4 regions of the Shewanella sediminis HAW-EB3 genome follow, and region 1 is predicted to be linked to each of the others. Evidence: predicted binding sites of a transcription regulator. Region 1 holds the regulator's gene; each other region holds the start of a gene.
What was found. Region 1 encodes sigma-54, which starts transcription at its own class of promoters, with help from an activator protein. Its sites were predicted from a motif close to GTTGGCACGNNNNTNGNNT; they were not measured.

Region 1 (7,794 bases):
CTAAAAAGGAAAATGATCAACTCATGCGTAAACTTTTTAGTATATTAGCAATCTTGTCATTTATTATGGTTTTGCTTAATTCCTATGTGTATATTACTGAGAATTACTTAGTGTAGTCTCGCGCGTAAGCTGCTGATTAGTAAGAGTCAAATAATTGGTCATTTTCGTTTCTCAACATTTTAGCCAACAATTTTTTGTCCATTATTAGGGCGTTAAAGGTCATCATGAATTCCGAGCAAGCATTTGAAAAGTCGTTACTCGCACTTGAAGAAAAAGGCTTCGATGGAATTCGAGAGCCAGAGCGAGTGCTTGCGACCATTTGGTCTGTCGAGGCAGAAGTAAACAATGGAGGATTCGACCAACTCTTCTACAATTCAGCGGGGGATGTCGCATTTTATGCAGCTAAGGCATTACAGAGCATCGGCGCATATGAAATGGCTGCAATTAGTCAGAGAGCCCTTGATCTCTTTGGTGAGAATGGTCCCCCTAAAGATAGAGATGTACGTGTAGAAAAACTAGAAAAAATATCTGAAGTTAATGAAGAGTATTTGAATCAGCTGGATTATGATTTCACTGAGTATCCAGATGACATCATAGAGTTGCTATCCATTTATGTTCAATCCAACTTTTAAGGGTAAACATTTTACAAGCAGCAACGCTCTGCGGGCTGGGCGGCTTCACCGCCTCTGATTTGGGCGTCTACTCGATATCCGATTTCCATACTTTCCTTAATGCCAATAATCATTTTCAGAGCTTAAGCTCTGAAACGTTTATGTCCACAAATGAGCTACAGAGTACCCGTCATTCAAAATCGAAGAGATAAACACTCAGGTGTAAACGCGGCTGTGACCTTCGGCATCAGGGATGATGTCGCAGAGCGTATAGGGACATATTCACCGCGTGTCACTGAAGTGTTTGCACATTAAGCTAGCCGCAGGTGATAGATAAATTTGAAGTTAAAGGCTTCAGAAAGCTAACCCAATAGGCATTCAGTCCAATGAACCCAATCTAAAAGATATTTGAAACTTGTTATCGGACAAGTAAACAAGGTTGAGCCCTTAAGTTTACCGCTTAGGGGCTCGTCTACACAAAGTCGTAAGTGTCGGTTAATTCAGTAAGAAGAATGTAGCTAAGCCTAAGAAGGCAAACAGGCCGATAACGTCGGTAACGGTGGTGAGCACCATTCCTCCGGCGAGAGCGGGATCGATATTCATCTTCTTAAGCAGTAACGGAATGCTTGCTCCGGCAAAACCTGCCACAGTCATGTTAATAAGCATCGCGCCACCAATGAGTCCACCAAGTGCGATATCACCTTTCCAGAACCATATCGCCAGAAAGACTAATACGGACCAAAGAACTCCATTGAGGAAGCCGATGGCGAGCTCTTTACCTATCAACCAGCGAGAGTTACTTTGGCCAATCTGTCCCAGTGCGATACCACGAATAACCAGCGCTAATGTCTGATTACCGGCAACCCCTCCCATGCTTGGCACTATGGTCATCAAGATGGCAATGGTAGCGAACTGTTCTAATGTGCCTTCGAACATATTGCTTACTGAGGCCGCCAACAGCGCGGCGAAAAGGTTGATGGTTAACCATAGCGAGCGCTGTAAGGTACTTTTTATGACAGGGCCGAAGGTGTCGGCATCATCATCCATACCCGCCATCCCCATCATGGAATGCTCTGCATCTTCTCTGATGACGTCGACGACATCATCGATGGTGATACGGCCAAGCAAGCGGTTATCATCTCCGATAACCGGCGCCGAGACCCAGTCATGTCGTTCAAACAGTTGTGCAACTTCACTGTCTGACATGCCTACCGGAATACCTTCAAGCTTTGATGCCATGATATCCCGAACGGAGGCGTTGGGATCGCAGGTGAGAAGGTCTGAGATCCGCACACCACCGAGTAAAGAGTCATGTTTGTCGACGACATAGAGAGTATCGGTCGCCTCAGGTAGTTTACCTCTGATCCTGAGATATCGTAGAATCACATCAATATTGACGTCGGGACGCAGTGTCACCGTATCGGTATTCATGATACTGCCTGCGGTATCATCAGGATAAGAGAGAGCTTGTTCTACTCTGGTTCTGTCCTGGCTGGTCATAGACTGCAGCACTTGATTAAATACACTATCAGGCAGGCTTCGCAGGATATAGGCGAGGTCATCGGTATCCATGCGTGCGGCGGCTTTTGCGACTCTCTCAGGACTCATCTGCTTGATGAGGTTATCTTTAAGTTCCTCACCCAGTTCATCAAGGATTTCACCGGTATGATCTTGATCTATCAGTTGCCACAATACTTGACGGGTTCTCGGAGGGGATGACTCGAGGATAAAAGCGACATCTGAAGCGGCCATATCATGAAGCATGTTTCTCACATGAACGAACATGCCACTACCAAGGGCTTGGGTCAGCTGATTTAAACGTTGGTCTGTGAGTTCGTTGTCGAGTACTTCAACTGGCATCGCTTCCCTCCCTAAGAGTGTGTATTTGTGCAGTTTGTAATGTATGAAAAGAGGTCAAGTCAGGCGCTAAGAGTGTAAGTTTTCTGTTGTTGAGAAAATGAGACTCAGGCGATTAACTCGCCTCATCAAACTTTGCATCGACGAGGGCACAGATGGCATCGAGTGCGGCGTTAGCATCTTTACCTTCCCCCAGCAGCGTGATGGTTTTGCCCATCCCGGTTTCCAGCATGAGTAATCCTAGCACACTGGCGGCGGACGCCTTTTTATCACCTTGTACTATCGTGACCTGAGCATCGAACTCAGATGCCAATATGGCGAGTTTAGTGGCTGCGCGGGCATGTAAACCTAGCTTGTTGCAGATGGTGACCCGACGTTCCAGTTTAGGCATTGTTCAGTTCACGATGGCGGGCTTTAACCATATGTTTGCTATTGCTAAATAGTTTCGCTAATTGGTCGGTGACATAGACAGATCTATGTTGTCCGCCGGTACAGCCTATGGCGATAGTCAGATAGCTACGATTATTTCTTTCAAGGTGCGGCAGCCACGTTTCTAACAGGTTTTCAATTTGCCAGATGAATTTATTAACCATAGGCTGCTGGCTGAGAAACAGCTGTACAGGTTCATCGAGGCCTGTCATGGGTCTTAGCTCTGGCTCCCAATGAGGGTTGGGGAGAAAACGAACATCGAACATAAAGTCGGCTTCTGCGGGCATGCCGTATTTGAAGCCGAAAGATTCAAAATTAATGACGAGTTCTTTATCTACAGTTCCCAATAAGATCTCTCGTACCTGATTACTCAGGTCATAGATATTGAGGTTTGAAGTATCTATGTAGTGATCGACCAGCTTAGAAACCGGCTCGAGTAGTATCCTTTCATGCTCAATCGCTTCTTTCAAAGAAGTTTTACTTCTCGATAGTGGATGGAGTCGGCGGGTTTCGCTGTATCGCTTCAGCAGAACTTCATCTGAAGAGTTGAGAAAGAAACTGAGTAATTCAGTATCTGCAGGCAGGTTGGAAAGTTGTTTTTCGAGCTCTTTTTCCTGCTCAGGCATGTTACGAACGTCGACACTGATGGCGACAAGTTCGGTACTACCCTTAAGTTGATCGAGTAGTGAGTCCATGAGCGGTAGAGGCAAGTTATCGACACAATAGTATCCAAGGTCCTCTAAAACCCTGAGGGCGACAGATTTTCCTGATCCGGACCGACCGGATACCATAACCAGTTTCATTGAGTAATTACCTGATAGAGTTCTGATTCATCTTGTGTTTTGCGTAACTGCTTCAATATCAGCTTATCATTGAGCTTCTCTGCCATAGTCGACAGGGTACTCAAATGCTGCTCACATTGATCCGCAGGCACTAATAGCGCAAATAGTATATCTACCGGCTGTTTATCAATCGAGTCGAAAGCGATAGGCTCTTCACACTTGATTAGAACTGCAACTGGTTGACTTATATTGGTTAATCTCCCGTGAGGAATTGCAATACCATTACCTATCCCCGTGCTGCCCATCTTCTCTCTAGCCAAAAGGCTTTCAAATATCTCTTGAGAGGTAAGGGTCGGGTACTGGACAGCCGCAAGATCGCTGATAAGTTCCAGTACCTTTTTCTTACTGCCCGGAGTGGCGCAGGTTGTGCACTCCGGCTGCAGGATCTTACTAAGTTCCATTATTAATGTTTTGTTAGCTTCTCTTTGTGTTTAATAACCTGACGGTCTAGCTTATCAATCAGGGAGTCAATTGCGGCATACATGTCCGCATTTTCAGACGTAGCAAAAACCTCACCACCGGAAAGGTGGAGTTTTGCTTCCGCCTTTTGCTGCATTTTCTGAACATTTAAAATAACGTGCACATTATTGATCTGATCGAAATGCCGTTCAAGTTTAGTAAACTTTTCTTCAACGTATTGACGTAGTGATGTTGTAATTTCAATGTGGTGCCCTGTTAGGTTTATTTGCATAGAATTACTCCTCCGTTTCCGATTGTGTTATGTAAACTAACGCTTGCTTATGATCTCAATAACGCTTTATAAACTCTTACGCTGATTCGATGGGGGGATGAGCAGAGCTTCACGATATTTGGCAATCGTTCGCCTCGCCACTTTGATCCCCTGTTCCCCCAGTAGCGTCGCCATTTTGCTGTCGCTCAGGGGTTTCTTCTGGTTTTCGGCTGCGATCAACTTCTTAATGAAAGCGCGTATCGCAGTCGATGAACATTCTCCACCATCATCCGTACCGACATGACTGGAGAAGAAGTACTTCAATTCAAATATCCCTCTGGGGGTGTGCATATACTTCTGTGTTGTGACACGTGAAATGGTCGATTCATGCATTTCAACCGCTTCGGCGATGTCGTTCAGCACCATAGGCTTCATCGCTTCTTCACCGAACTCGAAGAAACCTTGTTGAAATTTCACTATGCAGTTAGAGACTTTCAGCAGGGTCTCATTACGACTTTCCAGGCTCTTAATAAACCACTTGGCTTCTTGCAGGTGACCTCGGATATATTGCCCATCGGCTTGATTCTTTGTGCTTCTGGCCATGGAGGCATAGTGCTGATTGACATTAATCTTAGGCATATAATCCGGGTTTAACTCCACGACCCAGCGACCTTTCTTTTTGGTCACGGTGACGTCCGGGATCACATACTCATCTCGCCCAGGAGTAATGGCCAGTCCCGGTCTTGGGTTCAGCGTCTGGATCAGTGCAATCGCCTCTCTGAGATCATCTTCTTTCAATTTAGTCTTGCGCATTAGCAGACGGAAATCACGTCCGGCAATAAGGTCTAAATGTTCTTTGATCAAGAGTTTGGCATTGCCGATATGAGGAGTCGTGTCGGCATATTGGGCGAGCTGAATCGAGAGGCATTCACTGAGATCTCTTGCCGCAATACCGATAGGATCGAAATGCTGAACACGCTTGAGTACGGCTTCAACTTCATCCTGTTCAATTTCAGGGTCGCCCATTGCCTCGAGAATATCGTCGACACTTTGAGTCAGGTAACCGCGTTCGTCGATGGCGTCGATAATGGCGGTGGCGATGGCTAGATCATTATCGGAGAAAGGGGTGAGGTTTTTTTGCCATTCAAGGTGTTCATATAAGCCTTCGCTGGTTTCACCTTGAAAGGGCATATCGTCGTCGCGCATTGCCCCGGAACTGGAGTTTGGGGTCGCAGTATAGACCTCGTCCCACGTGGTATCCATGGGAAGATCTTCTGGCATGGAATCTTGGGTCAGTGCATCGGATGTCTCGACGGCTGAGCTATCTTGTGGGCCTTCGTTATCTGTATCACCTTCTGCTGAGGCGCTATATTCAGGCTCATCACTGGCTTTACTATCACTATTGACGGGCTCTGCATCGACTTGCTCTTCATCCAACTCAAGTAGTGGGTTGGAGTCTAATGCTTGTTGGATCTCTTGTTGCAGTTCCAGCGACGAAAGCTGCAAAAGGCGTATTGCCTGTTGCAGCTGTGGTGTCATGGTTAACTGCTGACCCATTTTGAGCTGGAGTGACGCTTTCATTTACCGCTATTCCCTTATTTTGTAATTATAAAATGAGAAAGCCTGCTAAATAATTTTTGGGGTTTCTCTGCCCCCTTAACTCGCTATCTGTTTGCGAGTCTTAACGAATCTGTTACTTGAAAATCGATGCTATAGATTAACTATAGCTTGAATTGTTCACCTAAGTACACAGCCCGTACCTGCTGATTGTCCAAGATTTCGGCAGGGGTGCCTTCTGCTATTAAGTTTCCGTGACTCACGATGTAGGCGTGTTCACAAACGTCCAGTGTTTCACGAACGTTATGGTCTGTTATTAGCACGCCAAGGCCTCGACTCTTGAGCTGTAAGATGATTTTCTTGATGTCGATAACGGAAATCGGATCGACGCCGGCAAAAGGTTCATCGAGCAAGATAAATTTTGGATTCGCCGCCAAAGCTCGTGCAATTTCGACTCGTCGACGTTCACCACCAGACAAGGCCATACCGAGACTGTCTCTGATATGAGTAATATGGAACTCTTCTAACAGGTGTTCGAGCTGCTCTTCGCGTTCATTGTTACTCATCTCAGAGCGGGTCTGTAATACCGCCATGATGTTATCTCTGACGGACAGTTTACGGAAAATACTGGCTTCTTGAGGCAGATAACCTATCCCTTTTCTGGCGCGTAGATGCATGGGATCTAAGGTCAGGTCATCCTCGTCGATAAAGATGCGTCCCTTATCGCTCTGCACTAAGCCGACCACCATATAAAATGTGGTGGTTTTTCCCGCACCATTTGGGCCTAACAGGCCGACAATTTGCCCTGTTTTTACTGTGAGACTCACATCTTGTACTACGGCACGACTCTTATAGCTCTTGGCGAGGTTAACGGCCTTTAGCGTCATCTCGCTCATTTTGGCTCCTGTTTTATAGTCGTTTGTTCCGGCTGAGTCTCTTTTTTCGTCTCAGGTTCATCTGATGGTGTTAGAGTTTTTGTCTCAGGTTTTGTCTCTTCCTGATAGTTTTCTGGCTCATCTGATGGTGTTGGTATTTGCTGTTCAGGCTTTGTCTCTTCCTGATAGTTTTCAGGTTGAATGATGGTGATCACTCTGTCATTGCCGGTACTTTCAGCAATGAGTTGTTGCTTAGCGATGTTATAACGGATCTGGTGTCCCGTTACTTGGCTGCCAGCCTGTTCCAGAGTGGCATTCCCGATAAGGGTTAGGGTTCGACTGGAGAGTTCGTAGCGTATCTCTTTGGCACTCGCTGATGCCGGGCGACCATCTTCCATTATCTGTGAATAGGTGGCAGGGCTTCCCGTTGCAACCAGTATCTTTCCGCCACCTTCCTCTTTAGAAAATGCCCTGAGCTCATCGGCCAGGATCTTTACTGAACCCTGCGTGACTTCGACGGGGCCATTGAAGATGATCTGGTTATTTTTAATATCCGCTTCCTGGCTGGCGGCAGAGATCTTAACTTCTTGCTTTAGATCGTCCAGTTTAGCCATACCACTAAAACTAACTATAGATAGTAAGGCGATGATAAGTAATTTATTTTGCTTCATATATTCCTTCAACCTGACTGGTTAATTGCACACTCTGAGCATTAAGGTCTGCGTAGAGTCCAACCCCTTTAATCATAAAATCGCTACCTGTGATATAGATATCGCGATCCGATGTCATAACCATAGTATTTAGATCTAATTCAAGGTAAGTCGTCTTAATTGTCTGAACAGGCTCTTCCGGGCTAATCGCATCAATAATAACATCCTTCTCCAGAATCACTTTACCCGATTTCTTGTTCAGTGTTCCCTGAGACGATTGAAGACGCCATTGAGCTTGTCCCT
Region 2 (7,794 bases), 800 kb from region 1:
ATATTGCTTTGATTAATGTCTTTTGGACGGAAAATTGCTCAATGACATTGGTTTTATCGGGAAAGTGAGCACCGACACTCAACATGTCATCCAGACTCTTCATCGATTCAGATTGTGAGGCATAGAGGCGCTCTCTATATTCCTCTCTGTTGAGCCCCATGGCCTCAGCCACTTCGATATCACTCGGCTCTCGCCCAAGTAAACGAGTTAACTTTCGAACCGTATCATTCAGCTCATGGGCTTGTTGTCTGACGGGACGGGGACGCCAATCCTGACGCCTTAACTCATCAAGAATTGCTCCTCGAATACGCTGACCGGCATAGGAGATAAACCCGTTATCATATTCACCCGGATAACGGCGTGATGACTCGAGAAGTGCCATCATTCCTATCTGTTCCATATCTTCTATGGCGAGTACCGTTCCACAATGGCTTCTAAGCTGAGAGATAGAACGCTTCACAAGAGGCAGGTATTGACTCATCACTTGATTTTCGCTGAGTCTATTGGGGACTTGCTCATCGCTTGCTTCCTGGTAGGCTAATTGACCCGAATTCATCCTATTCCCCTTACTGAATAACCATACGAGTGAAGAGCACATCTTCGAGTTCTATGGAGTAATGGTTGTCGGACAGTACCCCTGAAAGCAGGACCAACGCCTCTTTTTGGAGCGCTTCGAGCTGATGAGAGTCATTGAGCTGGTTAAAATGTTTTCGGGAAAACATCTTCATTAGTGAATTTCTGACGAGGGGATCGGCTTCCTTCAGAGTACGACTTACATTTGGTGAGCTGCTTTTAAGTGCCATCTCAAGCAGCAGATAGTGGGGGTACTTGTCTCCTGGTACGGAGATTACAAATCGGTCTAATGGATAAAACTTTGCTGTATTCGATTCTTTTTCCTGAGTCACAAATGGGCCGCCAATAATGCTTGGTGATTGCCATCCGACCCAAAATATTCCAGCGCTCCATAAAAGAATAACAAACGTGAATGAAAATTTTTTGCTAACGCTACTATTACCAAATGCCATTTTAAAGCTCCTAAATTAGGCTAACAGATCGATTTGATTACTCTGTTGACTGTCATGTTTTGTACTGTGATTATCTGGTTCATCGCCACGTGCCAGTGAGATTGAGGAGGCTTCGGGAGAGGACTCTCTCTGCTCCTGTTTGCCCTGATTAATGTCGACATCTATCTGCCCGCCGTGATCCATAGCGAGTTCGGCACGTAAGCGCTCTAACCCAATTAAAAGCGAGTCTCTAACGGAGGCGTTTGCGGCATGCATCTGAATGTGGAGTCGGTCTCCATCCAATCGAATACTCAGCTCAACTTTGCCGAGTTCGGGAGGATCCAGTCTCAGCTCCGCTTGTTTTATCTGTTGGTCTACCTGAAATCGGATCTGCTCCCGTAATGGCGAAAGCATCTCTTGGGCCTGGTGAGCTAATGGTGCTGCTGAAGTGACGGGTACCGGACCCCATTGACTCACGGGGGCCTGAGTTCTATGGCCGCCGGCTAATACCTGAACAGCGGCCTCATTAACATCGGATAGACGAGACTCTGCCAGGGTTAATGGCAAGTGTAGGTTGGCATTCCTTTCCCCGGAAAGGCTCGCACTAAATTGTGAGGAAAATGGATGTTTACCTCCCGGCTGCTCAGGTAGTGGCAGAGAAGATGTTTGGGTCTGATTCAGTGAAAGCGGTGTTTCATTCGCTTTGCCTGTCAGTGTCTGCAGTTGTGATACTTGCGCTGTGTTATGAGCGCTCGTTTTGCTTGCATCTGAAGCAGAGTAAGTTCCGCCCTGGAGGGGGGGCGATGTGACGAAGGGAGGCGCAGTCTGATTCTGATCATTACTTAAATGTAAGAATCGATTAAGCGTCTCAACACCTGACGGGTTGAGTGAGGCCTGGTATTCACCGGATATCATGAATTGACCGGGTGACGTCTGACCGGATTGGGTCGTTGACACCTGGGTTTGTGCGGGTGAGATTAATAGGTTCAATGTCCCAACCGGGGGTAAGTCAGATACGATCGCCGCTTCTTGCTCAGGTATCCGTTCAGCGATGCTTGAGGCGGAACACGCTGAGTAGCTGGCTTGTGTTCCTGGCTCTTCCTGTTGCGAATTGGCGATCTTAGTCCCTGTCAAAGAGTCTTTTGTTCCACCTATGCCCGAGCTTAAGTCGATTACATTAGATATCATTAATTTCTCCGCTTAAGCGGGTGAGTTGATAAGCGGCAAGGCCATCTTGTTGCCCCTTAAATTGGTGGATATCCTGCTGCAACTTGTCTTTTTTCTGATGCAGATTCTGCAGTATGTTTGCGTGGGTCGTTGCCAGAGCTTTACGGGCGACGAGTTGTGATTTCGTCGCCGGTTTACCTGCTTTTTTTAGTGCCAGAACCATCAATGCATTCACCTTTACCACCTTGTCCCAATCCTCAGCGTTCGCATACTCTTGCAGCGCCGTTTCAAATCGCTTCCACAGTTCAATTGAGGTTGGCCCAGCCTTCTCTGACATTCGAAATTACCTTGGTAATGGGTTCTAAAGCTTGAGTGTTATTTTCAACACTGGCGGTAACGAGTTGACGGCTGCAGTAGTCATAGAGGCGGTTTAGCCCGCTGGCAACTTCACCGCCATTTTCTAAATCGAGCATAGATCCGAGCCCGTGTACTATGTTGAGGCACTTATTAATACTCTTACCTTTATCCTCAAAACTGCGCCTCTGCATAAAGCCGCTTGCCCGCTCTATCTCATCTAAAAGACCATCGAGTAACATGCGTACCATCTCGTGAGGATTCGCCGCTGCAGCCCTGGCATCGAGGCTGGTCTGTTTATATGCATTAAAGGGGTCATGCTCATTCAACATAATTTCAGTTTCCTTAGTAAAACAATGCGCTGGCCGAGTTAAGTTGGTTGATGGTGGCCTCCATTGCTGTAAATTGGGCGAGGTAGATTTGATACCTCTGCTCCATCTGGTAATCGTGGCGAGCCATGTTGTCTTCGACTCGGGTGATCTGCTTATCCAGATTCTCTTGTTTAAGATCTAAATAGCCGTTGGATTTAGTGAAGGGATCGATGATGCCGTCCATTCTGTCGACATAATTATCGCTGCCGGTGAACATGGCCTCTATCGCACCGGGATCATCTTTCAGGGCCTTGGCTAGCTTGTCTTCATCTATCTCTAATTTACCCTCTCGAGTCATCTCAATGCCGATATCCGATAGACGCATCCCGTTTGATGCTGGATCGAAGATGGCGCTTCTCATGCTGTTTTGCAGCATGCGGACACTCGAATCGCCCTTTAATGCGCCGAGCTGATCTTCTGTGACCGAAGAGGGGCTGTCATCGTCGTCATCATCATCGTCTTCATCCTTGTCTTTATCATTGTCGTCATTGATGTCATCCAGCACCGAACTTCCCATGGAACGTGTCAGTTGGTTTATCTGATCCATCAGCTCGTTGAAACTGTCCACAAAATCTTTAACCGCCTGTTCACTGGCATCGGTATCTGACTCTATTTTTATGGTGCTGCTTTCGCCCACGCCGTGGGCCTTATTAAGCTCAATAGACACTCCATCGATGACGTTATTCAGGTAGTTACTGCTGCTTTTTATATCGATACCGTTGAGGGTAAGCTCGGCGTCCTGTGCCGCTCTGCGCTCGGTCATGCCCCAGTCAGCACCATCCATCTTCACGTCGATAGTGCTGTCGGCGCCGGTTTCTGTAGAGGAGAGCATGAGTTCAACCTGACCGCCGGTGCGCACCAATGAAGCTTGTACTCCCGGATTATCCGGGTGGCTGTTGATCATCCCGGTGAGATCGGAGACCGTGGCGTTACCGCCTGGGTTATATACCGCCATATCCAGGGTTAAGGTGTCTGCTACATCCGGCCCAACCTGGATAGTGAGCACACCACTTGTGGGGAGAGCAGCATCTTCACCACTGAAACTCTTGGATATCTGATGGGCCTGAGCCAGCTGTTTGACATAGAGGTCATAGCTACCCGTTGCGGCACCACTTTCGACGGTGATCGATGCGTTATCGTCGCTTACGGTCGAGGTCTTGCTGTCGAAGGCATCGCCATCTAGTTTTTCCAGATTTTTGGTCATCTGATTCAGGCTTTTTTCGAGTATTTCATAGGCATCAAGCTGGGTCTGATGCTTAGTCATATTGCTCTGATACAGCTGATCTTTACCCATTCGCTCAGCGCCGATGAGTTGTTCTGCAAACTGGGATCCACTCATACCTGAAATCATTATCTCTCCTCCAATTAAAGGGACATGGCAAGCTTTGTGCCAATAGTTAAGGTTCTGTTTTTGTTGCTCTTTATTTGTTTTGTCTGATGAGTGTGTCGCATTCTCTTCCGTAGATGTTCTTACCGGGGGGAAGTGGAACTTCCGTACAAGGTCACCGCAAGAGGAGTTCGACGCACGTTTATTGCTTAACTCTTAATAAGGCGACCTTGGAGGCTTTGCTCTAAAGCGGGTATGAATAAAAGCAGGAGAAAAACCAGAATAAAGAGAGGGCACTAAGTAGGTGAGAGAGGGGGGGGGGAGGTGATGGGAGGTGGCTGCAGGAAGATTGCGGATATTAAAAAGGGGCCTCAAGGCCCCTATATGCAGTGCGGTGTCGCAATACATCTCGTGTCAGGATTAACCTAACAGGCTCATTACTAAACCAGTGTTTTGGTTGGCTGATGATAGGATATTCGTACCAGCTTGAACCAATAACTGGTTCTTGGTCATGTTTGCAGTTTCAACAGCAAAGTCAGTGTCCATGATGCGGCCTGCTGCGGCTTTAGTATTCTCGGTGACGTTAGTCAGGTTAGAGGCTGTGTGACCCAGGCGGTTGATGTTAGCACCTAGTGTTGAGCGTTCAGCACCAACTTCGTCGATGAAGGTATCAACAAGATCGATAGCGGCATTCGCGCCCGCTTTAAGGTCGCCGGCTACTGCAGTAATTGCATTTGTGGTGACATCTAAAGTTTCACCACTTGAAGCACCTATCTGGAAGGTAACGCCCGCTTCTAACTCTGCAAACAGCTTGTTACCTGAGTATTCGGTATCAGTAACGATACGTGTTACTTCTTTCGATAGTTCCTGAAATTCAGCATCCAGTGCCGCCAGATCTTCTGTTGAGTTCACGCCGTTAGCCGCTTGAGTCGCCAGCTCTTTCTGGCGGTTAGCGATAGTGGTAAGTTCATCCAGTGCGCCGTCGGCAGTCTGTAGCATAGAGGTCGCATCAGATACGTTACGGTTAGCCGTTTCCATGCCGACTACGTTAGCGTTCATACGTGTTGCAATCTGCAGACCCGCAGCATCGTCGGCCGCGCTGTTGATTCGTAGACCCGTAGATAGACGCTCCATGGCATTGCTAAGTAGGTCGTTGCTTTTGTTTACTGAGTTTTGTGCGATATTTGATGCATTATTAGTCTGAACAGATAACATAATGTCTTCCTTAAAATTTTTAAATTATTCGTTGTGTGTCATAAACAATAAAACGACATCGAGTTAGAAAACTGAAAATTGTTAATGAAAAAAATGACAGGATTTACATAAGGTATTGTTTTATCTGATATTGTTTTTATCTGTTTTGAGAGCGTGAGGGAGGCTGAAACGGGTATTACTAGTCATTATGAACATGTTTCAGAATCTTGATTTAGGGCTCCAGTCATTGTTTTAGTTAGGTATTCTCCATGTAGGAGCGGCTTTAGTCGCGAAGGTTTCCGGACTGAAAGGGTTGAAGGCTGTAACCCATTATACCAATCAGTATAAAGATGTGATCGCTCAGCGAGAATTTAGCGCTTCTGAGGCAAGGCAACGAGTGAAGAGCATAGTTGTTCTACGTTCAAGCTCGTTAACACAGCATCGGATGCGCTAAAACTCGCCTGATTGGCGTGTTTTTGGCTGCCTACTTCTGCGTTGAATGGCCTCACAAGGGAACAACCATTCCATCATCCATCCGCCTTGAATTAGTTACCAAAAAACACGCTGAGCAGATCACTTTCTTATACTGATTGGTATTACAGCCGGTTTATCAGAGCAGTAGTGAAGAGACCTGAGAGCGGGTGACATTAGCCTGAGCCATCACCGAAGTCATCTGCAATGTGAAAGGGGTCGCCTGCATTAAGCGTTCGAGGCTGTTGAGTGTTTTTTTTAGCTCATCATCAAAGTCGTTTTCTTTGTTGGCCTTATGAAGTTGACGTTGAATTTTATCCGCTGTTTGTGTTAATTCTCGCAATTGCTGTTCCAATTTAAACAGAGACTTATGGATTTTAACCACCGTTTGCTTGAGATCTTCGTTACTACCTAAGCGCCACTCTCTTGGATCCTGCCAGCTGAGTATTTCATCAACTTTTATGGTTCTGGCTTCTCCGGCTGGCAGCCTCTGGCCCTTACCAGTCATCATAATGCCGGCTTTTATCTTCTGCCAACGTTCATCATTACAATTGAACACAGTCGTCTCAGAGTGAGGAGCGGGAATCGTGATCTCAAGATTATGCATGGCTTCGGATAGGTGACCGGTAAGGGCCGCTTTGGAGGCGTTTGCCGGAAGAAAAATAGAGATAGAGTCCTTGTCTGATTGGATCTGTATACGCTCGTCTCTTGGCTTAGGTTGAGCCAGCTCAATCGACTTCAGTATAAACTGACGGGGAGCCGGAGGACGTTTCTTCGAGATGAGATTTAACTGGTGATCCAGCAGCGGCCTGTTTTGATATTCAACTCTAAGTTGTGAGAGGCGTTGTTGTAATGACGTTGCCGCCTTAATTTGAGCATTACGACTCTCACCGCTTAAACTGATCGCGCTCTGCGCTAGCCGCTTGAGCTGTTTTAACAGATGAAAAATCTGTTTAAGGCCTTGCTCCGCCACCTGGAAAGCCGAAATTTTATGCTGTCCTTGGGTGACTCTTGCCCAGCGCGCGTAGGTCTCCAGCCTATGGGAGGGAATGGCTGTGAGTTGAGCAGGCTTTGGTGCCTTACTTTGATGCCTGTCGTTTGTTGCAGCAACGAGGGGTTGACTACGTTGCTGGACATTTAAGCTATCGGAAATTCCATTAACCATATCTATTTCTTACATCTGCCCGAATAGCGATAGCTGGCTGACCTGCACGAACGTTTGCTGGGTGACCTTGAGTGTGGTGAGCTTGACGTTGAACTCGGCTGTTGCCTGGGCGTAGTCGAGTCCTTCTGTTTCGCCTATGACCTCCTTGTTAAACAGCACCATCTCTTCGTGAGAACCTTGTATCAGAGTTAAGCTGTTTTGTTTTCCGCCTATGTCGGTCATGGCACTACTGATACTGGTCAAGGTGTCATCTAAGGTCGTTAGCATGCTTTCGGCCACGTTATCGAATGCCGGATCACCGGGAGATAGTGTGGGGTCTTCCAGCATAGCGATAAACTCTTTTGTCTGGTTGAGGATATCTGTGCTGCCATTGGAGAAGATAAACTCCTGGGCCGTCACATTGGCAGGCATCCATGAGGAGCTTGATACCTGCACTTCACGTTGGCTGGCGTCTCCCTGATAGATATAGTTACCGCTGGCATCGATTGAGATGGGCGGGGTATCAGTCAGGTTGCCGGAAAACAGATAGTTACCCCCCTCATCTTTTGCATTGATGGTGTCGGTGAGAGCGTCGAGTAGCTCATTCATCTCTGCGGCGTAGGCTGCCCTGTCTTCGGCAGAAAGGCTGCCGTTGTTGGCCGCGACCGTGATTTCACGCATACGACTCTGCAGCTCGGTCATACTCGATAAGTTACTCTCTGCGCGGCCGAAGCTAGTACTTAGAGATTCGATATTCTTGAG
Region 3 (7,794 bases), 1.8 Mb from region 1:
TTTTGAGTAAAGTGTTGAGGTAAGAGTGTTGAGGTGAGAGTGCTTAGGTGAGAATGCCTAGGTAAAAGCTCCTAGGTAAGAGTGCTGAGGTAAAGTACCAAGATGACCCCCATTCTATCGAGCCATAATAGATAGGGGCGGTCTCACCGGCCTATAGCCGTATAACAGCAACGCTGTTATACGGCTATAGGCCGGGGGCAAAATATCAGAGGAATTCTTCACACTCTTCGTTTTTCTTACAGTCCCTGCTTTCGCGCTCTTTAGCCTTTTCCTTAGCTTCACGCTGACGCTCCTCAGCCTCTAAGCGAGCTTCACGCTGGCGCTCTTTGGCGTCCTTTCTTACTTCAAGCTCGCGCTCCTCAGCGTCTTTGCGCGCCTCACGGTCATATTCCTTGGCATCCTTTCTCGCTTCACGCTGACGCTCTTCTACATCTTTGCGCGCCTCGCGATCATACTCCTTGTCATACTTTCTCGCTTCACGCTGACGCTCTTCTGCGTCTTTGCGCGCTTCACGGTCATATTCTTTGGCATCCTTTCTCGCTTCACGCTGACGCTCTTCTACATCTTTGCGCGCCTCGCGATCATACTCCTTGTCATACTTTCTCGCTTCACGCTGACGCTCTTCTGCGTCTTTGCGCGCTTCACGGTCATATTCTTTGGCATCCTTTCTCGCTTCACGCTCACGTTTTTCCGCAGCCTTGCGAGCCTCTTTCTCACTCTTTTTCTGCTCCTTCATCGCCTTTTTTTCAGCCTTATTTTCAGCCTTCTTCTCAGTATTAGTAGGCGGCTCGGCCATTGTGGCCGGGGCAATCATCATCAATGAGGTCGATACAAGTATTGCTTTTGCAAGCTCAACGGCTTTCATAGGGAAACTCCTTTTAAACTGCGCTATCGTTTTCGCTAGCGCCATCAACTAACGATATTAAAAACGGTTCTTTATGGCACTCACCTATAGAGAGTAGGCTACAAGCACATGTTAGGAGTATGTTACATTCAAAGCAATCCTGTGACTCATAATTTATCGGGCTAATGAGTCCACAAATAAGAAAGATCGAGTAAGCAGGAAGCAAAAGAGAGAGGAGTGACAGAGGTACGGACTAAACTCAACCTAGGGTTAACTTAACAATAAACTGTCAAAGGTTAACCCTAGCCAAGAATAACCCCAGCCAAGGCTAACGAGTAGAACGTTTTCAAACTTTGTCGTTCGACAAAAACAAAGCTGAGGGTTATCGGAGATACTTTTCGAGTTTCTCCTGTATCACATTTGGCATGATAGGTTTGTTGACGTAATCGTCAGCGCCGAGTTTGATAGCGAACTCCTGATCTGAGCTCTCGACCAAGGTGCTGATCACCACCACAGGGATATCGATGCGTGACGGGTCCTCCTGGAGGAACTTAAGGACTTGATAACCATTCACTTCCGGCATGGTGATATCGAGCAGGATAAGATCGGGCGTCTGTGAACTTAATATATCGATGCCGCCACTGCCGGAGTTGGCGGTCGTTACATCATAATCGTCGCCTAAGATAGCGAGTAAGACCCCGGTACACACAGGATCATCATCAATTATCAGGATTTTACTTTTGTCCATTTCGCCCACTCCAAACTATCACTGTTGCTTACATTGTATCCAAATTCAGGATAAAAGATACCTGCTAATCGAGACCGAACTATCGGAGTCGAAAGAACTCAAACTCATCGAAATTGATGCCATTCATGGCAAACTAATACAGCTTACTTATCTAACTTGTATCTAAGCTGACTTAATCTGATTTAGGCGACGCTATATGATGATTTTCACTAATTATCGGTTACTCCTACGACCTGCAAAAAACGTAAAAGTTTAATCTTTTGTTTTTAAAAGCTAAATTTACTGGCTCGGAAATTGCTTATTTTTCATTCGAGTTCATTTAGATCAAACATATACAAGCGAATATAATTTAAGTCAGAGGAGTGACAGCATGGATGTGATCCTTGAAGATCGTCCCATTGAACAAATACGTGAAGAGGTGATCGATCAGTTGATCGTCAACTACAGCCATGGCGTTATCTCGGCAGAGGCCTTCGAGCGCCGACTCGATGATGCGATGAACTCCTCCTCCCATCGAGAGATACTCGATCTGGTTGCCGATCTATCCTTAAAGGCTGATACCGACTATAGCAATAAGAAAGAGCATCAATTTACGCCAAGCTATTCAAATAAAACCGAGGATGACCAGCTCAGTTTAAATTGTATTCTCGGTAATAATGAACGCAGCGGCCAGTGGCAGGTGCCTAAGGTGATTAATGTACGCAACATCTTAGGTGAGTCGACGCTGGACTTTAGCGACGCCATTTTTCAGCACCAGCATGTCACCATTAAATTAAATTGTGTTCTGGGCGGCGCCATTATCTATGTTCCGGAGGGGATCAACGTGGTTTGCAAAACCTACGGGATTGTCAGCAGTATCGAAAACAGAGCCCCGTCGCTGGCTAACCGCCAGGCACCTGTCATCACTATCGAAGGCAAGGTTGTTTTGGGTTCACTCAATGTTTCAATTAAGCGCACCATCAAAGAGAAATTTATCGAGTTTGCCAATAATCTGAAGAGTGCGTTCGATATGAAAGCGCGTTAGATACTATCGCTACAAACTGTCGCCGGAAGCAGGAGTGACATCGAGCCCATATCCTTATGGGTCGATGTCGGGGTGATGACTGTTAACGATTAGCCTCAGTCTTTTTTCGCGTCTGAAGCGGCTTCTATTCTGTCGATGGCGATAACGATGATCTCCTGACGTTGAATTTCCTGAAACGATTCATAGAAATAACCAAAGATGAGCAGTAGGGTGATCATCCCCAAACCAAAACTCATTTTAGTTTCGAATGTGCTGCCCTTATTCCCACTCTGTTCATGACCCGTATTGTTTGATTGACTCAAAATCGGTGCCTCATATGTTATCTGTAATTGCAGTGCCTGTGCGCCCATAGGGGCGTCGGTTGAGAGACGTCCGTTAGTAGACGTCTTTCAACAGGCGTTTTTCATGTTTCAGGCGTTCATAGTATTTCAATGCCTCATCACAGGACATCTCCCCATGGAGTTCGATGACCTGCAAAATCGCCTTCTCTACATCGACAGCCATGTGTGAGACATCGCCACAGATATAGATATACGCGCCCTGCTCGAGCCAGCCATAAAACTCCGCGCCCTGCTGTTCGATACGATGCTGAACATAGATTTTCTGTTGCTGATCCCGTGAGAAGGCAAGATCCATACGGGTCAATACGCCTGAGTCCAGATGTTGTTGCCACTCATCCCGGTAGAGGTAATCGAGCTCTTCATTACGGTTACCGAAGAATAACCAGCTCTTACCTGTATGCTTTTGCGCGGCGCGCTGCTGCATGAATGCCCTGAACGGCGCAACGCCGGTGCCGGGACCAATCATGATCATGGACGCATCGCCGTGTTCTGGCAGACGGAAGTGTTCATTCTCCTCGACGAAGATATTCACCTCGGCATTCAGTGCCAGTCGCTGACACAGGTAGCCGCTGGCTCCGCCCACATATCGATGACTTTCGACACCTTGACCCGACATATACTCGACCACGGCTATCGTTAAGTGAACCTCTTCACCAACGTCCGACTGACTGGAGGAGATAGAGTATTTTCTCGGCGTCAATCTGCGCAGAGATGACAGCAACTGCTCCGCCGTAAGTCGGGCCGGATAGAGACGTACCAACTCGAAGATCTGATGGCGACGTGCATAGTCACGCACCCCATCGAAGTCAGCCACTAAACCAAGTAGCTCGGCTTGTTGACTCAGCGTCGCATACTTTTCGATAAAGGCAGGGTGACACTGGGTCAGCTCATAATTTTCAATCAAGGCCTGTGAAATTGTTCTGATGTTGCCATCAACTTCAACCTCGACGTCGGCCGGGATAGACAAGTTGGCCAGCAGCGTTGCGACCTCTGTCTCGTCGTTTTTAAACCAGACGCTCAGCAGATCGCCTGGCTGATATTGGATCCCCGAGCCCTCCAGTGACAGCGCGATATGACGAAAATCTTTTTCACAGGCATCGGGTGCGAGTCTGTCATTGCATAACAGACGGGCCGAAAATGGACGCGCCTTGTTGTAGTAAGCCTGCTCCGCTCCCGTCGATTCGATGGGCATAACGGCATTGGCACAGCTGGCTTCCAGTCGATTTTGCAGCACCTTAATGACAGAAGTTATCCATGTGTCCGCCATGGCATCATAGTCGACATCACACTCAGCCCGCTCATGGAGGCGCTGTGCTCCAAGCTCGCTAAGACGCTCATCGAAGTCTATGCCTGTCTTACAGAAGAAGCGATAACTGGTGTCACCCAGAGCCAGTATCGAATAGGAGAGATCGGGTAACTGTGGGGCATTGTCCGCAAAGAGGGTGTGATAGAAACCCTCGGCACTCTCGGGTGGCTCACCCTCACCATAGGTACTGGTCACGATAATCAGGTGACTTTCGCGCTGCAGGTTATCGGTATCGTAGTCGGCCATGGACGCGATGCGCACCGGCAAGCTATTGGCATCGCAACTCGCTTTTAACTGATAAGCCAGATGCTTCGAGTTACCGGTTTGAGATGCAAACAAGATGGTAAGCGTGTCGGTCGCCTTGGAGTAACTATCGGCAATAATTTTCGAATCACTCGGCCGTCCGGTAACATTTTTCACTAAGATATTGCCTACGGTGCGAACCGTGGCATGCTGCAGACGCACCGCCTCGGATAGATACAGACCCACCGGGCAGAACAGGCGGCACCAGAACTGAGGCACAAAGAAGGAACCCAGCAGGCTAAAGGGTAAGATGTACCATTGAATGCCCATCCCCTGAAGTGAAAACATCATGCCGAAGGGTTCGTAGGAACCTAAGGCCGGGTGGCGTGACAGGAAGATCAAGATAAGCGCCAACCAGCTCAGGCCATAGATGACGCGTCTGGCGTTTCTGGCCATGCCCGGTCGCAGAGCCAGCTTGATACCGCTTACTTTTTGCAGTAGATCCTGGATCACGCTGAAAGGACAGAGGTAACCACAATAGAGGTTGCGCCCCAAGAGGAGGATACCGCCCAGCACACCACCGACAATGATCCACCAGATGGGATATTGCCTGAATTCGGGAACATAGCCCATGGCGATACCAGCCAGAGTACCCAGACTAATCGAGGCATTCACATAAAACCCAACGAAGGCCAGGCTGGCAAAAGGTAAGATCAACTTAAACGGTTTAGCTATCTGTCTCGGCGCATAGACGACCACCAGCACCATCAAAAACAGGGCGACCATCAGGGCTTCATTGAGCCCCGGCGACCACTCAACTTCATGCCAGGTTTTCTCGTATCCAAGATGACTTTGAGCCCCTTGGTGCAAGGCCAAACCTATCGCCTTGGTAAAGCCCTTAGACGACACTGTTGCGCCGGAAATACCGTCGACATCTTCCTCTAACAGAAAATTATCGGTGACCGATTTATTGATAAACTGCCTGAAAAAATTGTTATTAATCAGCTTTTGCAGGTATGCGGGGGTCTCTTTATGCGACAAGACCACCACCTCTTTAATTCGGGCGGAGTTCTCACCTTTCTGGGCTCTCACCCCCAGCACGAATGGCCCGCCATAGCCGGTACCGGCGGCGATGACCACGGCCTCGCCACCCGAGATGCTGCTTTGGCTATCCTCTCCGGGCACAAAGACCACAGGCAGACTGGTATAGTCTTTGGAAGGAACCAGATTAAAATTTGAGAAATGGCTCTTAGCCATCGTCAGGTAGTCGGGCTTCGCCGCGATATGCCCTATGATGAAGGCTAGAATCAATGTGCTCCATGCAAACAAGAGCCACAGTTTCTCGAGATGGGGGCCTAAGTTCTTTTTCATAGAAGATGCTGGTTGTTTGTTCATCGGTGAAGGGTAATTAAGATAGCCTTAATCGTCTGTAAGCCAGTTCACACTTGCATTTTATCGGATGACATTGCTATGACTTACTGCAGTGAATTTTTCTTTTTTTAGCCCGTTATTGCTCAGTTAACTTAAGTCATCTGAAAAATGGCGGTCGGAAACGTCAGGAGGTGTGATGTCATCGAATACACCACGCCTCCGACATTGCCTGCTAGTTTAGTGAGTGCTTCTTCGGCCTAATAAATGCGCGCCAGGTGCCACTGAATATCATCAGACCACCGAGTCCGAATAGCAGCAGCCCCATTGCACCGGATCTGGCCTCGCCTTCGGCGAATGAGGCCCATGACCAACCGAAGCACACTAATAAGGTACAGGCTGAGATGAGCAGACCAAGGCTTGCCTTCCAGTCGAGTCGATAGTGACGCCCCAGCCATAAGTAACCGTTCCAGGCAAAAATAGTCAGTACTCCCATCAGATACCATTGCAATCCCATCATGACTAATCCTCCTTATTCCAAAACAGTTTGGTAGCCTTAGCCACATCCATATCGCCGTAACCGAACAGGGTGTCCATATCCTTCATAAAGGTGTGGACCGGACCTTTGGTGAAGGTGTTGGAGGCATCGATCAGGCGGTGGTGCCAGAAATCCGGCTTGTTCCACGGGCATGCCTTGATGCAATTGGTACAGGCGACGGTATTATCAGCCCAGAACTTGAAACACTTCTTGGCATCGTTGTAGAACTTCTTGACCCCGATCTGCCCGGCCCAAGCCAGATCCGGGTTGTCAGCACCCTCGTAGGTGGGTTTGAAGCCAGGCTTGTCATCGAATGTGATGGCCTTGGAGGGGCAACGATCGGCACACAATTTACAATGTTCGCAGAACTCCATGATGCCGAAGTTGCGTGGCTTGTCATATTCGACAAAATCGAAATCGGTGATCACCGCCGAGATACGGACTCGCGGCCCTAATCCCGGGGCCACCAAGGCACCATTTCGTGCGCCTTCGCCAAGCCCGGCCATGATACCGTAAGCCACTTTGTTGATAGAATCATTGTGCGAAGCTATCGCCTTATAGCCCAGGCGTCGAATAAAGTCGGCCAGTGAGCCCGCCTTTACCGCCATGTCGGTGTAGCCCTTATTGACGGCCCCCACGGAGGCGGGAGACGGGGAGGTTCTTATCGCGTCGTAATCCATCTCGTGCAGCATGACGATGACAGTCTTGGGCTTGAAGGGGTACTCATCCCAAGAGACCTCCTTAGACTCGAAGATGTTGTACATGGGTTCATAGTTCCAGCGTGGATCGTTATAAGTGATCCCAACCCGGGTCGCGCCAAACAGCTTAGCGGCGCGTTTGATTTTGGTGGCCGCCTCTTTTTTGGATGCAAACTGCCACTTCACCGGCGCAAGGTTCTTCTGGGGCCAGCCACAGATCCCCGGCGCATCCGGCATGCCGAATTTAGCCATCTTACCCAGGTATTCCAGCGGGTGTGAGGCCGCACAGAAGAGTGCCCAGTCTATCTGCTGGTAACCGGGACGTGCGTTATCCCACTGCTCCGGGCTGCGGGTATAGTCTGACGCGGCAAACATACCATCCTGAAAGGACCAGTCCTCTTCGCCGATCAACTCGGAAAATGCCTTATCCCGATTAGGAAATTCGGCCCGGTTCCTCTCGGAGCCGCCTTGTGAAAAGATCCAGTTACGCTGATTAAATGGCTTGAGCACCTTATCATCAATTGGCATAGGGAAACCGCCCTCAAAGGGAACGCCCTCAACGCGATGGCTGATGAAAGTGCCTGCACCGCCCACTGCGGCGATGCCTGCCGCCACCGCACTGAGTCTGAACATCTTACGCCGGGACGGATCCGCCGGCGCATCGGTGGAATTGTTATCCTTCTC
Region 4 (7,794 bases), 2.5 Mb from region 1:
AGCGGTTCACGCAGTCGTGAAAATGAAACGGGATAAACACCATGTTGCGCGGCACTCTTTGGGTCAGTTGCACCAGTACGACGGCGTCCCCGCGGCGGCTGGTGAGACGAACATAACTTTGGTGCTCGACACCCAAGGCCTGCGCCGCATCCGGGTTCATCTCCATGTAAGCGGTTGGACTGAACTTATTGCAGTTGCCGATTTTTCCGGTGCGGGTGCGGGTATGAAAATGCTCCACCACACGCCCACTGTTGAGCCAAAACGGATATGCCTGACAGGGTTGCTCGTTGTTGTTATAAAAGCTGATTGGCAGCAGGTTGGCTTTACCATTGGGCGTCGGAAAAATACCATCGCTGTAGAGTCTCGCGATCCCCTTAAGACCGACCTCATACTCCCGGTATGGCCACTGGATCCCTTTGGCCGCCTCCAATTTGGCGTAGCTCATGCCTGAGATATCTAACTGCCTCGGCTGACCATTGGCCAGCCTGCCCTTTGATAGGTATTTCATCTCTTCGAACGCCCCTTCGGGCGCCTCGGGAAAATGGATCATCTGACCGTTATCGAACCGCTTGGCCATTTGATTGAAGATCCAAAAATCCGGCTTGGCATTTTTAAAGGGGGGCATCACATTGTTAATAAGGTTAACCCGGCGTTCGGTATTGGTGTGTACCCCCTCCTTTTCAGCCCAGACCGATGCGGGAAGATAGACGTGGGAATATTGGTTGGTTTCCACATCTTGATAGACATCCTGGATCACCAAAAAATCCAGCTTCTCCAGTGCCTTTCTAATGCGCGCGGTATTGGGCATTGAGGTCATGGGGTTGGTCGCGACGATCCATAAGCCCTTTATCTCGCCGGTTTCGATGGCCGCAAAGATATCGGTTTGTGAGAGACCACGCTTCTTGGGAAAGAACTCAGGATCTATGCCCCAGAACTCGGCTATCTCATTCCTGTCGGCTTCATTTTCAAGGTAGCGATAACCGGGCAGCCCGGAGCAGGATGACCATTCACGGGTGCCCATGGCATTGCACTGACCCGTGATCGACAAACTGGTGCCCCCCGGCTTACCAATATTACCGGTCACCATATTCAGGTTATTAATGTTGGCAACGCCATCTGAGCCATGGGTCGATTGGTTAATGCCCATGGTCCAGATACTCATGGCCGTCGGCGCCTTAGCATAGATACGGGCAACACTACGTATGGTATCTTCATCGATACCGCACACATCTTGTGCCTGCTTAGGGTTGTAGTCCTGAACCAGCGCCTTAACCTCATCGAAACCCTGAGTGTGGGCATCGATATAGTTCTGATCTTGCAGGCCTTCGTTAATGATCACATGCATCATGGCGTTGATCAGCACGCAATCCGTGCCCGGTGTGATGGGCAGATGAATATCGGCAAATTGCGCCAACATGGTCACGCGGGGGTCGACCACAATTAAGGGGAAGTGACGCTTCTCCAGTGCCTCCTTGAGACGCCAATAGATGATGGGGTGTTGCTCGGGAAGGTTGGAGCCAAATGCGATTAAACAGTGGGTATGCTCAAAATCATCATAGCAACCCGGCGGTCCATCTGCGCCGAATGAGCGTTTATAACCGCTCACCGCCGATGCCATACATAAGGTGGTGTTACCGTCATAGCTATTGGTGCCGATAACGCCACGGGCTAACTTGCCTAAGGTATAAAACTCTTCAGTCAACAACTGACCCGACGAGACGATAGCGAAGGCATCACGGCCATATTTTTGCTGAATATGTTTTATCTGCTGCGCCGTGGTATCCAGCGCATGGTCCCAGGAGGTGGGCTTAAAAGGGTTAAAATGTTTATCACGAATAAGCGGCTCAGTGCCTCGGCCCGGGCTATCGAACAGCTCATGCTCAAGAATGCCTTTAATGCATAATTTGCCACGGTTAACATCGGCGCCGGCATGACCTCGTGTCGTCACTATCTTTTGCTGCTCATCTAAACCTATCTCGATGGAACAGCCCGTAGAGCAATAATTACAGGTGGTGTATTTCCACTCTGCCACCTTCTTGGCGGGTATTGCAATCGGCTTTCTCTTCTTGCGACCAAACAACATAATTTCTGCCCCGGTTCCAATAACTTAACTCTCCCGAACCAAATGCAGCACTCATGCCACAGGATTTATCCATTTAAAATCAACCAGATAAAAAGTGTCACACTTAAAAACCTGCTCAAAACCAGTGCCTTCGCCTTAAACTGGTGCAAGCCCCTATTGAGCAAACTGATTTTAAATCTTGCTAATAAAAAAATTTTCGAAATAATTAACCCCTTTTCTTTTTTGTGCCGTTTATAAGGTTATCTAAACAAGCACATCTATCTATTTTTTGGAGCATTCATGAACTCATTGACATTAAAAGCCGCTAAGCACGCATTCTCAACAACCGCCTTAGCACTCTCTCTTCTTTCATTTAATGCATTGGCAACCAGCCCGGTACACCCAAGCGGACATAATCAGAATATGATCACCACCCAAGCCTTCTCATCGACAGATTATCAACGTCAGGAAACGACAAAAATGTTCCCAACGCCGGATGAAAACATGGAGCAGCACATCTTGACCCTGCCGGAGCTGAGTGACGAATCAAACTACATGGTTGAGATACAGATCGGACAAACCAAGATGGTCGACTGTAACCAGCAGATGCTAACGGGTGAGCTTAAGCAGCACTCGGTTAAAGGTTGGGGCTACACCTATTATCAGGTAGATAGCATCAGTGAGGGACCGAGCACACGTATGGCCTGCATACGTAAAGAGGAGCACAAAGAGGCGTTTGTGCAGATAAGAGACGAGCTAAAGCTTAACTACGATAGCCGTCTGGCTAAGGTTTTCTATCTGCCAAAGGGGAGCGAGCTGAGATACCGTGTATGGAAAGTAGAGAGCCAATTCAACTATTCAAAATCAGCTGTAGCTGAAAATAGTTAACGGTCAACAAGTAAGATTTAGTCCGCTGGTTTTAATCATTCATTAACGCGATTAAATAATCAAAGCCAAGATAACATCTTGGCTTTGAACATCATGGTAAATATTTAAACCTAACAAAACAAAAATACACGCAACACTAACAAGTGTAACAAATAGCATTTATCCAGCGTTACAAACAACCTCTATAAAATATTTCCCTGGCCACTCGCTTGATGACGATGTATTTTCCACAAACTTACCAGCATTTTATTTTATTATCATGAAACGTCTACTTTTAATTATCCTGTTCGCATCACAACTTTCTGGCTGCGCTGGCTTAGGCGCTTTAGCCCTTGGCTCTATCGTCTATTATACGAGCTCACAACATAAGGTCGCCACGGTCAATATAAAGGCGAAAGCCGATAATGTTTATCGCGTTGCGGTAGATACGATCGAGAACAACACTGAACTTGAGATCACATCGAAAAATGAGCGAGAAAGAGTGATTGAGCTAGTTAAGGAGACAACTAAAGACTCATATGCTGTCAGCATTAAAATATCAAAACTGGACGCCGGGCATTCTCAGCTAATCCTTGCATCCGATGCCCGCATTGATACAGACAGCCACATAGCATCGATGAAACAAGGCATATTCAGGATCTGCAATGAGTTGAAGGTAGAGTGTCACTTAAGCAAGTCATGATGGAAAGATGATGCCTACAAGGCATTGGATTCGGGCGTAATACTTGCTGGCCAGCAATTGTTTAACGATTAATGACAACTGCTGCTCACTGACTAACGATGAGTATCGCCCGATTACTCGTCGTTAGCACTCCAGTTATCCCCCCTGCTGGTCCCTCCTGTAGACTCTCGCCCACTTTGTCATTCAAGGTTAGATATCGGGAACTTATCCCAACCAAAGCAATTAACAGTTACAAGCACCACCCTCAACATTTAAGCGGCAACACGTAACAAAATACTCCGTATAAAAGTAATTAAACATAACTTACCTAACAACAAATACTATTAACATCTAAATTAAAAGATAATCTCAAATAACAAAAAAGACCATTCCAAATCCACCTCAAAAATATCATTGACAAAGTTTTGTTTATCTCTAGAATACGCGCCGTTTGTCTGAGACGCTATAAAACAAGATCCTTATGATTTATTTATAAACGAGAAGCTTTCAGGTAAGCCGCAATATTTATCCAACAAACCACTGAGGGTAACAGATGGCAGGCGACAACAATTATAGTTTAGGGCCGGTTCCACAATCGGCACGTAAAGGTATCCTCTCTCTCACCATGGTGATGCTGGGATTGACCTTCTTTTCAGCAAGTATGTGGACGGGAGGGACACTGGGAACCGGACTCTCCTTCAATGATTTTATTCTCGCGGTTCTCATCGGTAATTTAATTCTCGGCATTTATACTTCATTTCTTGGTTACATCGGTGCTCAATCCGGCCTCTCAACCCACCTCCTCGCTCGTTACTCCTTCGGTTTAAAAGGCTCCTGGCTTCCCTCTCTTATTCTTGGCGGCACACAAGTGGGTTGGTTCGGTGTTGGGGTCGCCATGTTTGCCATCCCGGTGCATAAGGCAACAGGCATAGACACTAACCTCCTCATCATTATCTCGGGTCTGCTTATGACCGCCACCGTTTACTTCGGCATTGCTGCCATCATGATCCTATCCGCCATTGCCGTCCCCGCTATCGCCCTGTTCGGCGGTTTCTCGGTACTGCAAGCCGTTGACACTATGGGAGGAGTAGATGGTCTCATGGCATTCACCCCCGATAAGCCCATGGAGTTTTCAACTGCGTTGGTGTTAGTGGTTGGCTCGTTTATCTCCGCTGGCACATTGACCGCCGATTTTGTGCGCTTCGGCAAGAAGCCTATGAATGCGGTGTTTGTCACCATGTTCGCCTTTTTCATCGGTAACTCACTGATGTTTATCTTTGGCGCGGCGGGTGCGGCGGCAACAGGACAGTCCGATATATCCGAGGTGATGATAGCCCAGGGGTTATTGATCCCCGCCATCATCATACTGGGGTTAAATATCTGGACCACCAATGACAATGCCCTGTATGCATCGGGTTTAGGGTTTTCCAACATCACCGGATTACCAAGCAGATACCTCTCTGTCGCTAACGGCATAATTGGCACCCTTTGCGCACTTTGGCTATATAATAACTTCGTCGGTTGGCTCACCTTCCTGTCCGCCGCCATACCGCCAATCGGTGGCATTATCATTGCGGATTTCCTGAGAAACCGCGATAAGTATAAAGACTTTGCCAACGCTCAATTCGAAACGGTTAATTGGGCCGCCATTTCGGGTGTCGCAATCGGCGTTATGGCCGGCCATCTGTTACCCGGCATCGTCCCTATCAATGCCGTCGTCGCAGGCGCGGTAAGCTACCTGTTTTTAGATTCAGTGCTTAAACATATGACAAACAACAGATCAATAAAATCAACTGATAACACTGCGCCAAATGCATAAGGAAAATACGATGCCAGCTTCGAATATGCTGATCAAAAACATTAGGCTTCAAGACAAGGATGGTCTGCATCAGATCTTGATTGAAGAGGGAATATTCCAACGAATAGCTGTGATGTCTGAAACCATAACTCTCAGCGAACCAGCCACCACAGAGATGTTAGATGGTGAAGGCGGCTTAGCTATCGCCCCTTTCTGTGAACCTCATGTTCACTTAGATACCACCCAGACCGCAGGTGAGCCAAGCTGGAACATTTCAGGCACCCTATTTGAAGGCATTGAGCGTTGGAGCGAACGAAAATCACAGCTCTCTATCGAAGATGTGAAATCCCGCGCGAAGCAGACGCTTAAATGGCAGATAGCCAATGGTATTCAGCATGTCAGAACCCATGTCGATGTCTCCGACCCGACCCTCATAGCCCTGAAGGCCATGTTAGAGGTGAAGGAGGAGATGAAGGAGTGGGTCGATATTCAGATTGTCGCCTTCCCTCAGGAGGGGATCTTATCTTATCCCAATGGTAAGGAGCTGCTCGAAGAGGCGGTAAAGCTCGGGGCCGATGCCATTGGCGCCATCCCCCATTTCGAGTTTACCCGCGAATATGGTGTCGAGTCCCTGCACTACGTATTCGAACTGGCCCGTAAATATGACAGACTCATCGATGTCCACTGTGACGAGATAGATGATGAGCAGTCACGTTTCGTCGAAACCGTCGCCGCCCTGGCCCATAAATTTGATATGGGTGAGCGTGTAACGGCGAGCCATACTACGGCCATGCACTCCTACAACGGTGCCTATGCGTCTCGCCTGTTCCGTCTGCTTAAGATGTCAGGGATAAATTTTGTGGCCAACCCACTGGTTAACATACATCTTCAGGGACGTTTCGACGATTATCCTAAACGCCGCGGCATCACCAGGGTGAAAGAGATGTTAGCCGCAGATATTAATGTCTGCTTCGGCCATGATGATATCTTCGATCCCTGGTATCCGCTTGGTACGGCTAACATGCTACAGGTACTACATATGGGCCTGCATGTGTGTCAGATAATGGGATACGAGCAGATAAATGACTCCTTGGCCCTTATCAGCAGCAAGTCGGCGCGCACGCTCAATATTCAGGACCAATATGGCATCGAATCAGGAAGACCCGGTAGCCTGCTTATTCTCCCCGCAGATAATGGTTTCGATGCCGTTCGTCGCCAAGTCCCGGTGCGCTTCTCGATACGTCACGGCAGAGTCTTAGCTCAGACACAAATCGCGACCACTCAGATACATCTGACAGAAACCGAAGAGGTTACCTTTCGTCGTTAATCGGTAATAAGTTCGATGGCAAAGCCATAAAAAAGGACAAGGCGCATTTTCCTCAGCCTTTGTCCTTTTTCATCAAACAACCATAACGAGTGAGGCTAGCTCACTTTCTGCAACTTAGATTCTTCACTATGATACTTAGTCTCTTCACGATGATAATGTCTCAACGCGTGCTCCTTCTGTCTTGGCTCGCTGAAACTCGTGACCTTCTTGAGGTAGCCTATCACCCGCGTCGCCCAATCGATATCTTGACTGTTACAGACACTACAGGCGTGTAAGGTTCGTTTATCGATATGATTGCAGCTGTTACAGATGGTCACCTTCACATTCGTCGTCCAGTAGTTACACCCTGTCCTTGCCGCTATCTGATATATCTTGAAGTACTGCTCGGGATCCGGGTTTTCGTCCAGATTCAGGTGCAGCGCCGACCCTCCGTCGAGAAACTGTGTCAGCTCTTTACCATGGAGCACAAACTTATCCACCAGGTTTATTGATTCATCCTCTACCGGATAGAAGTAGGAGTTGTAGCAGTCTCGGTTGACCTTAAGCCCGGCTTTTCTGTCCCATTTAGCGTTCTTGACGCCTAAGTTTTCCGCCGGTACAAATTCGGTATTAAATTTGTATCCCCAGCGTTTAGTCGCATCTTTATTGGCCTGGTAGATGATCTTAAGCTGGCGCTCTACGAATGCCTTATAGTCACCATTATTGCCCGCAACTATGCCTTGAGACTCCGCAGCCTCGACCATACCGTTAATGCCTATGGTTAAAAACTGCTTATCGAGATGAATAAAGCCAGCATCATACACAGGGAGCATGCCACACGCCTGGTAGTGCTCCATCAGCTTTCTGTAAGCCACCTGATACTTTTGAATCTTTTCAATCTCACTGCGAAGATCTTTACCCTGCTGGATAACCCGGCTTAAATTCAGCGTAATTACATTGATAGAGCCCGTCGCAACCCCACCTGCGCCTAAGGTATAGGAGAAGCTGTTATCGGCGATTTCATTACGCAGACGACAACAGGACGCTAATGAATCTGCGTTTTCAGACATATAGACGAA

Region 2: the regulator sigma-54 is predicted to act here: its motif matches at 4,273-4,291, upstream of fliD (flagellar filament capping protein FliD).
Region 3: the regulator sigma-54 is predicted to act here: its motif matches at 1,874-1,892, upstream of SSED_RS19680 (LiaF domain-containing protein).
Region 4: the regulator sigma-54 is predicted to act here: its motif matches at 2,126-2,144, upstream of SSED_RS14635 (molybdopterin oxidoreductase family protein).

The regions. Positions count from the first base shown of each region.
Region 1 covers NC_009831.1:865,955-873,748, forward strand. Annotated here, with positions in the region: gene SSED_RS03705 (DMP19 family protein) at 225-632, shown strand; gene mgtE (magnesium transporter) at 1,107-2,471, opposite strand; gene SSED_RS03715 (HPr family phosphocarrier protein) at 2,584-2,859, opposite strand; gene rapZ (RNase adapter RapZ) at 2,852-3,700, opposite strand; gene ptsN (PTS IIA-like nitrogen regulatory protein PtsN) at 3,697-4,140, opposite strand; gene hpf (ribosome hibernation promoting factor) at 4,143-4,430, opposite strand; gene SSED_RS03735 (RNA polymerase factor sigma-54) at 4,497-5,990, opposite strand; gene lptB (LPS export ABC transporter ATP-binding protein) at 6,131-6,862, opposite strand; gene lptA (lipopolysaccharide transport periplasmic protein LptA) at 6,859-7,512, opposite strand; gene lptC (LPS export ABC transporter periplasmic protein LptC) at 7,499-7,794, opposite strand, start outside.
Region 2 covers NC_009831.1:63,648-71,441, forward strand. Annotated here, with positions in the region: gene SSED_RS00275 (RNA polymerase sigma factor FliA) at 1-556, opposite strand, end outside; gene SSED_RS00280 (flagellar basal body-associated FliL family protein) at 567-1,025, opposite strand; gene SSED_RS23570 (flagellar hook-length control protein FliK) at 1,041-2,192, opposite strand; gene SSED_RS00290 (hypothetical protein) at 2,182-2,508, opposite strand; gene fliS (flagellar export chaperone FliS) at 2,477-2,857, opposite strand; gene fliD (flagellar filament capping protein FliD) at 2,871-4,247, opposite strand; gene SSED_RS00305 (flagellin N-terminal helical domain-containing protein) at 4,644-5,438, opposite strand; gene SSED_RS00310 (hypothetical protein) at 6,028-7,053, opposite strand; gene flgL (flagellar hook-associated protein FlgL) at 7,063-7,794, opposite strand, start outside.
Region 3 covers NC_009831.1:4,585,373-4,593,166, forward strand. Annotated here, with positions in the region: gene SSED_RS19665 (amino acid ABC transporter ATP-binding protein) at 1-23, shown strand, start outside; gene SSED_RS19670 (hypothetical protein) at 206-865, opposite strand; gene SSED_RS19675 (response regulator) at 1,227-1,592, opposite strand; gene SSED_RS19680 (LiaF domain-containing protein) at 1,963-2,616, shown strand; gene SSED_RS19685 (hypothetical protein) at 2,712-2,918, opposite strand; gene SSED_RS23765 (flavodoxin domain-containing protein) at 2,992-5,877, opposite strand; gene SSED_RS19695 (VcrB family reductive dehalogenase putative membrane anchor) at 6,110-6,394, opposite strand; gene SSED_RS19700 (reductive dehalogenase) at 6,397-7,794, opposite strand, start outside.
Region 4 covers NC_009831.1:3,379,802-3,387,595, forward strand. Annotated here, with positions in the region: gene SSED_RS14635 (molybdopterin oxidoreductase family protein) at 1-2,083, opposite strand, end outside; gene eco (serine protease inhibitor ecotin) at 2,363-2,950, shown strand; gene SSED_RS14645 (lipoprotein) at 3,210-3,632, shown strand; gene codB (cytosine permease) at 4,165-5,430, shown strand; gene SSED_RS14655 (cytosine deaminase) at 5,441-6,736, shown strand; gene nrdD (anaerobic ribonucleoside-triphosphate reductase) at 6,832-7,794, opposite strand, start outside.